One region of the Abyssicoccus albus genome, then DNA from elsewhere that is predicted to be linked to it. Evidence: predicted binding sites of a transcription regulator. Region 1 holds the regulator's gene; the other holds the start of a gene.
The links. Region 1 encodes Rex, which represses fermentation and respiration genes when NADH is low (regulators of the CRP and FNR family bind a similar motif). Its sites were predicted from a motif close to TTGTGAAATATTTCACAA; they were not measured.
Positions count from the first base shown of each region.

Region 2: EDD62_RS05640 (L-lactate dehydrogenase) is a predicted target of Rex. The motif match lies at 1,370-1,387, and genes of this name have one in related genera.

Region 1 covers NZ_RKRK01000004.1:117,037-122,689, forward strand. The annotation lists gene EDD62_RS07665 (VOC family protein) at 198-1,016, shown strand; gene tatC (twin-arginine translocase subunit TatC) at 1,191-1,958, opposite strand; gene tatA (twin-arginine translocase TatA/TatE family subunit) at 2,019-2,225, opposite strand; gene EDD62_RS07680 (redox-sensing transcriptional repressor Rex) at 2,307-2,936, opposite strand; gene EDD62_RS07685 (ABC-F family ATP-binding cassette domain-containing protein) at 3,093-5,009, shown strand; gene EDD62_RS07690 (MBL fold metallo-hydrolase) at 5,357-5,653, opposite strand, start outside.
Region 2 covers NZ_RKRK01000003.1:100,070-105,722, reverse strand. The annotation lists gene EDD62_RS05645 (L-lactate permease) at 1-396, opposite strand, end outside; gene EDD62_RS05640 (L-lactate dehydrogenase) at 408-1,355, opposite strand; gene EDD62_RS05635 (YkvI family membrane protein) at 1,737-2,810, shown strand; gene EDD62_RS05630 (SLC13 family permease) at 2,848-4,443, opposite strand; gene hemQ (hydrogen peroxide-dependent heme synthase) at 4,752-5,501, opposite strand; gene pta (phosphate acetyltransferase) at 5,644-5,653, shown strand, end outside.

The DNA of each region.
Region 1 (5,653 bases):
ATAAAAATTATAAAAAGTTACACATTAATTTGATTAAGTACAATAATCAATATATACTTAGTTTATATTTCTTATTATAATAAACAAAAGTTGTAATATCTATACATATAGTTTATTGTTACAAACATTTAATAAAATACATATATCGTAATATTATAGTAAAGTAAAATATCTTTCATATATACGGAGTTGGAATTATGTTCAATGATACTCACGTCGGAACCGTCCACATAAATTGTCGAAATCTAGATAATAGTATATACTTTTACACGCATTGGTTAGGGTTTACTGCTTATAAAAAAGATAAACAAGCAACTATCGTTGCAGTGGCGGAAAAACCTTTAATTATTCTTCATGAAATTGATGAAGATGCACCTGAAAGTAATATATTAGAAAGCATAGGGATTAAACTATCTTCAATTGAACAATTAAGTCAGTTGTTTAACTTTTTGGTTGCTAAACGTTATCCAATAGAAGATGCACTAGATTACGGAGATTTCATAGGGTTTAACGTCATCGATCCTGAAGGGAATAGATTAATTTTCTATTCAGATTTTGATACACCAAAATCGACTGAAATAAACGGTAAACCATTTGATTATCAAATGCTGACTTCTTTAAGTCATGTACCTTTGTCAAAAATAGATGACAATACTGAAATAGGATTTATCCACCTAAACATCCCTTATGAAGAACGATATATTAACTTTTTCGTTGATGGCCTTGGCTTCGATACTAGAGATTCATCAAGTAAATTGATATGGCTTCATACTGGACAATATCATCACCATGTTGGATTACATTTACAGTCAACTCAAGATAATTATCAAATGTTAGATATCAGTACGGAATATAGTGGTCTAAAATATTTTGAAATACGATTCATCGACAAAGAGGACTTCCAGTCATTCAAGCAGTTTATGGAGGTCAGTCATTATCAATTGATTCAAGAAGATCAATCTACTTTAATACAACTTATACCTCAATTAAAGTGTAAAGTACTCTACAAAAAATAATTAATTTCGATACTATTAATATTAAAATCTAATAAACAGATTAATATAATATAGAACAACCGACCCATCATCCTTATACGAAGTGGAGTCGGTTGTTTTTTAATATGTTGATTAATAAAACGAGTGTCATTATGATTATAAATGATTATTCCATAATCATCTAACTTATTATATCTATTTATCAAGCTCATCTAGAAGTGCTTGTTCTTCTGCTTTTAACCTTTTCTTATATCCAATTCTTGCAATCAAAATACTAATCTCATACAACACAATGAGTGGTAACGTGACTAATACATGTGTCATAATATCAGGTGGTGCAATAAATGATGCGACGACAAATAAAATGAAATATGCATACTTACGATATTTTCTAAGCATCATCGGCGTCACAATACCAAGCCTTGTCAAAAACAATAATACAATTGGAAATTGAAAAATAAGTCCAAATGGAATGGTCATTTGGAAAAGAAATGAAAAATATTCATTAATCCCAATTGTTGTCTCGATGCCCATATCAGCACTTAATAACGTCGTAAATCTAATGACCAATGGAACAACAACATAAAAACCAAATAAAATACCAAGAATCAATAATAGTATCGCAAATGGTATATAACTCAGTGTTGCCTTTTGCTCTTTTTCGTGGAGTCCAGGTGATACAAATGCCCATGTTTGATACATGATCAGTGGTGAGACGATAATGAATGCAATTACAATCGATACAGATAAATAAATACGTAGAGGATCAATCACTTTAAACGCATGTAAATTAAAATGCTCTGCAATTTCAATATGTTGTAAGTATTCAATAATTGGTTTCGCAAAAAATAAACTTACCATCAATGCAATCACAAACACAACCAGTACTAATATTACACGATTCCTAAGTTCTTGAATATGTTCAGACAATTCTCTTTGTTCATCAATATCGTATTGCTTCATCTCCTCACTCCTTTCACACAAAAAATGCGACCCAGTAGGTCACATTATTAAAATTATAAATTATTTGTCTTCACTTGATTTAGTTTTAGCATTATCTTTATCCTCATCGTCATCATCTGCAAGTCCTTTAGTAGCATCTTTGAACTCTTTCAACGTACTTCCCATCGCTTTACCAAATTCAGGTAATTTTTTAGGCCCAAATAATATTAAAGCAAGCACAGCAATAATTATCAGACCTGTTTGACTTACAATGCCTAAAGTTAGCATGTTATAACACTCCCTTAAAAAATTAGTTTAAAAATATTCTCTCACGAGTTATTTAAATAATATTTATATTGATATTTATAATTACAATTCATGATTCATTCGATATATCAATGACTGCAATTCAACACTCAAGTCTATATTTTGCACGTATATTCCTTCCCGTGTTGTAATTCTAGTCGGTGTAAAATTAAGTATACCTTTAATTCCAGCGTTTGTCACGTTGTCTACAACATTTTGCGCATCCTCTTTAGGGACTGTTAAAATAGCGATATCGACGTGATGTTCCTTTATAAATAACGTCATATCTGAAGCGTCATATAGGGGAACCGACAGTTTTTCTCTTAATATACTATTATTTGTATCAAAGGCTGCAATAATTTCCATTGATTCATCTAGCTGCTTAAATTTATATTGAAGAAGAGCCTTCCCTAAATTACCAACACCAATTAATATCACTTTTCGCTTACCGCTCGGGGTTAACATCTTTTCAAAGAAATATAATAACTTGTCAACTTCATAGCCATATCCTTTTTTACCAAATGTACCGAAATATGACAAATCCTTTCTAATTGTGGCCGCATCAATTCCTAATTGTTCACTAATCACTTTAGATGAAACTCTATTTTGACCTGACTCTTTAAGATGAGTAACCAGACGATAGTATATTGGTAGCCGTTCAATCGTTGCTTGAGGAATACTTCTATGATCCATCTTTATCTCCTCCTATGTGATTGTATTCACAGTGTAATTTATTATATCATACATATACATATGTCTGATATGTAATATATCAAAATTTATGAATTAAGTTTGACATTTTCAACACGTCATTATTGTTGTATGATTATAAAGAATGGAAGTGAAATGATGATATTACTACACGGTAATCAATTAACTAAATCTTATGCAACAGATCCGATATTCAAAGATATATCGATAGAAATACAACATAATGATCGAATTGCATTAATTGGTAAAAATGGTGCAGGCAAATCAACATTAATGAAGATATTAGCGCAAATTGAGTCTTATGATTCTGGAGATTTGAGCATAAAAAAACAGTGTAAAATAGGCTATTTGAGTCAGACCTTTGATTATACAGAAAATGAGACAGTCCGCCAATCTATGAAGTCTGTTTTTAAAGATACTCTAGAAATTAAAGATCAATTAGATGAATTAACGTATACGATATCCGTTGATCCAACAGAGGAAAACTTGAAACAATTCGAATCGGTGCAATCAAAATTTGAATCACTAGATGGATATTCAATAGACCATAAAATCGAATCAATCATCACCGGCCTCGGGTTTAATAAATCTGACCTTGATCAAAAAATAGCGAGTTTCAGTGGTGGACAAAAAACAAGATTATCCTTAGCTAAACTATTATTGACTTCACCTGATATTCTTATGTTAGACGAGCCTACAAACCACCTTGATATGGATACCGTTGATTGGTTAGAGCAATATCTCATCAGATATGAAGGGGCTTTATTAATTATAAGTCATGATCGTTATTTCTTAGATAAAATTGTAAATAAAACATATCATATGACATTTAATCGTCTTGATAAATATCACGGTAATTATAGTACGTATTTAAAAGAGAAGCAATTGCGTCTTGAAGATGCTAAAGAAGCCTACATTACACAACAAAAAGAAATCAAAAAGCTAGAAACTTTTGTTCAGAAAAATATTGCTAGAGCATCTACTTCAAATATGGCCAAATCTAGGCGAAAACAATTAGAAAAGATGGATCGTTTAGATAATCCGATGATAGAAGCAACTGAAATGAATTTAAGCTTCGATATTCATAAGCAAAGTGGGAAAGATGTCTTCACATTAAAAGGATTGACAGTCGGGTATGATAAACCATTGAAAGAAAATATAAATCTATCGATATACAAAGATGATCGAATCGGAATTATAGGGCCGAATGGTGTAGGTAAATCAACTCTAATCAAAACAATTGCTAAAGAAATTCCTCCAATCGACGGTGAAGTCATATATGGGTCGAACGTAAAGGTTGGGTACTATGATCAAGCACAAGCTGAGATTTTCACAAATAACACGATATTAGAAGAGTTATGGAGTACTTATCCAGACTATAATGAATCATATATTCGAACAGTGCTTGGACGATTCCTTTTCACACAAGATGACGTATTGAAAATTGTGAAAGATTTATCTGGTGGTGAGAAAGCACGATTACAACTTGCTAAACTCATGCTTCAAGATCATAATGTTCTAATATTTGATGAGCCAACGAACCATTTAGATATGGATAGTAAAGAAGTGCTAGAATCTGCTCTATCAAACTATCCTGGAACAATTATATTTGTTTCTCATGATCGTTATTTCATCGACGCAATCGCAAATAAAATACTATCTTTATACGACAATCAATATGAGTGGTATTTAGGTAACTATTCTTATTACTTAGAAAAAAAAGCTGAACAATCTGCGATAGATTCTGTACAAGTTGATTCCTCAACTAATGAAACTACATCACCTGCAAATTCATCCTATCAACAGGAGAAAGAACTTAAGAACAAACGTCGAAAACTTGAAAAAGAACGAGACAAACTACTTTTAGAAATCGAGCAATACGAAGCAGAAATCGATACGATTAATCATCAAATGACAGATGAGCACAATGTATCTAATATTGAGAGGCTTACCGAACTTCAATATGATAAAGAAAAAATTCAAAATATTATTCAAGACAAGTTAGGTCAATGGGAGTCTATTGAGATAGAACTTGAAGAGATGATTGATAAATAAAATAAACTATCATTAACCGGGCCATTCACTTCCCGTAATCAGAGTATTTCTGATTTACTCTGATTACCAACCTATTTTCGACTCAGTTCTTTCCCGTATTCAGAGTATTTACGTTTTACTCTGATTATCAGCCTATTTTCCGCTCATTTCCTCCTCGTATTCAGAGTTTTTCTGATTTACTCTGATTACATGAAATATGTCATAAACAATAAAGAATCCTTTTCAAATAAGATATCTGTATACATTATATTTGTATACAAAAAGAGAAATTCGAAACTTGATTTCGAATTTCTCTTTTTTCGGTTGGAATAAATCAACGATTTATTCCAACCTTTATTCTTTTAAGTTTATAACACATATTCTTCATATGGGATCGGCAATATACGATGTTTGTATTGCAACCGTTCAGGATGAAATCCGTGTTGAGGGATTAACACTCCTGGTTGAATCAGTTCAACCACTCTATTTAATTCCTCAATGGATGCATGTCCTCTTTGATGAAAGCTAATAAACTCAATATCTAGTTTCAATAACCATTCTTTTAACACTTTAAAACTAGGATCAAAGTCTCCAAGTGGCATGCCATTATTGTGTAAATATTTATAATGAGACAATGATTTTTTATTCAATAAAAGCATATTACG
Region 2 (5,653 bases), on a different contig from region 1:
TCCAGCAGCCCCTTCTAGAAACGCATTTAAACAAAAACCGATTAATAAAAATTGTACACGTTGGTCAGCTGTGATTTGGATAATACTGTCTTGAATAATGTCGAACTTTCCACTCTCAAGGGTTACTTTGTATAGCCAAATGGCCATTGTAATAATATAGCCGATAGGGAATAAGCCAATGATTACACCTTGCAATATACTCCCTGATGTTTGTTCTAAATTTAAATTAAAAACTAGCATTGCTATAAGTGTTGTCACAACTAAAGTAATCCAAGATGCATTGATTCCCTTTACTTTCATCACTGTTAGTAACGTTAAGAACAAAATAATTGGAATCGCTGCGACAACACTGGATAAATACAAATTACCTAATGGATCGAATGAATCTACTAACATAATTTACACTCCTAAGCTTCAAAAAATGGATTTTGAATATTTTTGATTGTTTCTACTGATTTACTAAATTGCTGAGTTTCAACGTCATTTAGTGGCAATTCAATGATTTCTCTAATACCATCTTTGTTAATAATGGCAGGCACTCCGATGTAAAGGTCGTCATGGCCATATTCACCTTCTAATAGAGCACTTACTGTAAGGACAGCGTTTTGATCAGACATAATGGCTTTTGTAATTCTTGCAAGTCCCATTGCAACACCGTAGTATGTTGAACCTTTCGCTTCGATAATTTCATACGCAGCATCACGAACATTTACATACGTTTTTTCCATAAATTCATCTTTGTTTGGTAATTCATCAAGCAACATTGATAAAGGGCGGCCACCAATATCTGCTGTAGACCAAACAGGAAGTTCTGAATCGCCATGTTCACCAATAACCATCGCGTGAACACTTGTTGGGCTAACTTCAAATTGTTCACCTAAAAGATATCTAAATCTAGCAGTATCAAGAATTGTTCCTGAACCGATGACACGTTCTTTCGGTAATCCAGAGAATTTATGTACTGCATATGTTAGTATATCGACTGGATTTGTTGCAATCAAGAATATACCATCGAATCCGCTATCCATGACTTGATCTACGATAGATTTAAAGATTTTTAAGTTCTTGTCAACTAAATCTAATCTAGTTTCACCTGGTTTCTGCGCGGCACCTGCACAAATGACAACAAGTCCAGCATCTTTACAATCTTCATATGAACCGGCTTTAACTTTTAATGGAGAAGGGGCATATGTTTTACCATGATTTAAGTCTTTTACTTCACCGATTGTTTTCTTTTCATTTAAGTCGATGAGTACTAACTCATCTGAGATACCTTGGTTTAATAAACTGAATGCGTAACTTGCTCCAACATCACCTGTACCGATTAACACAACTTTTTGATTGTTTTTATGCATGAATAATTCCTCCTATGTGATAAATTTCACAATTATTATAGTTATATAATATCATGTATATATAGAAATACAAGTCACGAATCATTTAGAGAATAAATGTGTATTTATAAAAAAGTAATTATATAAGCAATGTAAGCGTCTACGTGATGTAGAATAAAAATTTTTGAACAAACGTATGTGTATTTTAAAATAATACATATAAGGTGTAGTATCTATCTGGTATAAATACAGATCTTCATCATCATCGATTCCCGTTAATGATATTGCTATTACAACGTGTTTGTAATTATTTGAACATTATTTGGAATACATTGTATATCATGATAAACTTAAAATTGTGACGATTTAGAAAAACATATAATCAGGAGTGAAGTAACGTATATGAGAACAACCATCAAGGTGATGTTTGCATTAATTGGTGTTATCGTAGGAGCAAGTTTTTCAACAGGTCAAGAGGCGTTGAAATTCTTCTCTAACCATGGAATGGATAGTTACATAGGAATTTTTGTATCAAGTATTGTATTTATATTGTCAGCATTGGCAATTGCTGAGTTTGGTACGCGTTATCAAAGTGAAGATCATGAGAAATCAATGAAAGTGATTTACGGTTTTAAATTTGGTGCTTTTTTTGATTTATTATTAAGTCTAATTTATTACTGTATCGTCATTGTCGTTGTTGCTGGTGGAGGGTCGACGTTAAGAGAAAGTTTCGGTGTACCGACGTGGCTTGGAACATTATTAATAGTTATCGTTGTATTCATTTCATTACAACTGCCATTTAATAAGATTTTGACAGCACTTGGGTTCATTACTCCATTATTAACGATGATGGTCGTTGGTATTGCATTATTCCAAATTTTCGGTGGAGATATCGACTTTTCAACAGTTGACCAAACGGCTCAACCTGAAAATGCTTCATCAGGATCAGCAATATGGGATGGTATAAACTACGCAGGATTTACAATTGCAACAGCTTTCGCCTTTATGGCAACGATTGGATCCTACGAAGGTAAAGAAGGGAAATTGCAATCTATTATCGGTGTTATTCTCGGTGCAATATCGTTAATGGTACTACTTGCCATTATTAATACGTCAATATTGGCAGAGCTTGAAATGGCGAACTCAGTGGACTTACCAATGTTACAGTTAGCGAAAGATATTCACCCAACATTTGGATTGATTATTAGTGTCATAATGTTACTTGCGATTTATAACACGGCACTTGGATTAAGTTTCGCTTATACCGTTCGATTCGGAGAATTTGGAACGATGAAATACAAGTTAATTGGAGCAATTAGTCTATTAGTTGGATACGGCTTAAGCTTTATCGGATTTGTTGATCTCATCGGAATTGTTTATAAATATATCGGTATTGTCGGATTATTCTTTGGACTTTCACATATTTTCTATTTCATGTTATATCATACGTACTTAAAGAAGCGTAAAAAGGCTTAAAAAAACGTGTCTATTATTTATAATAGACACGTTTTCTTTATTTCAATGACTCTGGGAATGGTGTTAGCTCTAGTCCAAAAACAATTGGGAACCAGAATAATACGATTAATATAATCAGAACGCAGGCGATTAAATTCAGTAAGAATCCAGTTTTCGCCATGTCTTGAATCGTTAATTTATTTGTTCCAAATATAATAGCGTTCGGTGGAGTCCCAACGGGTAACATGAATGCGCAATTGGCCGCCATTGCAGCAGGTAACATTACGGCTAATGGATGAACATCAATCGCCACACTTAATGCGCCAAGTAATGGCAATATCATCGTCGCCGTTGCTGTGTTTGATGTGATTTCAGTTAAGAATAATACGAACAATGTAATCACGATAATAATAAGGACAATGTTCATACCGTTTAAGTTCTTCAATTGTTCACTTAGCCATACATCAAGGCCTGATTCACTAATTCCACTCGCAAGTGCCAAACCACCACCGAATAACAGTAGCACGCCCCATGGAATATCTTTTACAACAGACCAGTCTAATATTCTACCTGGCTTTTTTCTAGTTGGAATGATGAAGAATAAAATACTGATAAACATGGCGATTGTTCCATCTTTAACAAGTTGTAACGCTTCGAAATTTTGAAAAAAGAATCCTCGAACAATCCACAAAAATGCAGCAAGTAAGAATATACATAATACAATCGTTTCTTCTCTCGTAATTTTACCTAACTTTTGAAGCTCAGTTTTAATGACTCGAGAACCACCTGGTAACTGAGTCATGGTTGATTTGAATCTAAAGAAATGTAAATACAACCAAGTAATGATAAGTAAGGTAATACTTGCTGGCACACCAACTAGCATATATTGTGCGAATGATATTTCAATATCAAATAATTCTTTCGCTTGTCCTGCAAGTAAAATTAAAGGTGGCGTTCCAATGAGTGTACCAAGTCCACCAATGGTCCCAGCGTATCCGATTGCAAAGAGTAAAGTTTTCTCGAACTTTTTAATGTTGGACGAGTTTTTACCATCGGATAAGGTTTCAGCTTCTAGAATTAAAGCAAGCCCGATCGGAACCATAATCATTACTGCAGCAGTGTTCGATACGAACATACTCATAATCCCTGTTGCAAGCATGAAGCCAAGGATTATACGAGATGTTGTTGTACCGATAAAATTGATAATATTTAATGCGATACGTGTATGTAAATTCCAACGTTCCATTGCAATGGCGATAATAAAACCACCCATGAATAAGAAAATAATATCATTTCCGTATGAGCTAGATACTGTGCCACTATCCATTACATTCCCCATCGGAAATAGTACAAGAGGAAGCAATGAAGTCACTGGAATTGGAATTGCTTCTGTAATCCACCATGTTGCAATCCATAGGGTTGAAGCTAAGACAAAAATTGCTGGCATCTCAAGGTTTGCAGGTCGGAAAAATAATAATGTGAGTAGGAAAAGAAGAGGCCCTAATACTAATCCTATCAATTGGAATGTATTGTAGCTAGGGCCATCATTTAAGTTAGATTCAGGTTGTTTGGAGAAAAACTTGAGTAATCCTTTCGTTCTATAATGATCTGTCCATAACATATCGTGAGCTTTTTTGATTTGATGGGATGACATATTAAAACTCCTTTTGTAATCGTTTGCAAATAATTATAACAATTCAGAATGAATGTTTAAAGGTTTTTTGTAAGGTAATCAGAGTAAATCGGGAATACTCTGAATACAGACAATAAATACACCCATAACAAAAGAGGACATCATCAGATGTCCTCTCATAATCTATTTTTATTTAGCTTTTTTTTGACCTTTGAAATAGTTAATAATCATTGGTAAAACGACTGGAATTAATCTAATTAATATTCTCTTCATCTGTTAAACCTCACTTTTTGCTAGAATTAATTATTAAATACCCACAAAATAACAAATTAAACATGCATTAATGATTTAAACTTCTCATCATCAAGTAATGTTCCGACGAAGAAACTTCCGAATTCACCGTAACGTGCGCTGACTTCATCAAATCTCATTTCATAGACTAATTTTTTGAATTGTAAAATGTCATCGCTAAATAAAGTGACGCCCCATTCGTAATCATCGAATCCAACAGAACCTGTAATGAATTGCTTCACGATTCCAGCATAACTTCTGCCGATCATGCCATGTGATTTCATTAATTCACGGCGTTCAGCCATATCTAACATATACCAGTTGTCATTACCTTCACGTCGTTTATCCATTGGATAGAAGCATACATAAGGTGACCTAGGGACTTCTGGATAGAGTCTTGCTTTAATGTATGGGTTTTCGTATGGGTCTTCATCAGAATCTTTCGCTAAGTAGTTACTTAATTCAATCACTGATACGTATGAGTATGTTGGAATTAAGTAGTCACTGATTGGAAGTTTGTTTAATTTTGTTTCTAACGCATTTAATTCATCCATAGTTGGTCTAAGTAGCCATAACATTAAGTCTGCTTTTTGACCTGTAATATTGTAAAATGCGTGAGAACCTTTATTTGATTCGTGAACTTTTTCTAAGCTTGATAAGTAAGCGTTAAAATCGTTGATCATTGTTGATTGTTCATCGGCACTTAATGTACGCCACTTTTCAAAGTCAATGGCATAAAATAAATGCAAACTATACCAACCGTCTAATGTTTTTGCTGCTTCGTTCATAATATCTCTCCTTTGTAAGTGTATTCATCATTCATCATATCGTAAAAATGTATAACATTCATCCTAAAGAGATGAATTTTCGATGAAATTTCGTTATAATTCATATATCAATTATTTTATGAAAGAAGGCTAGGAGAATATTATGTCAAACT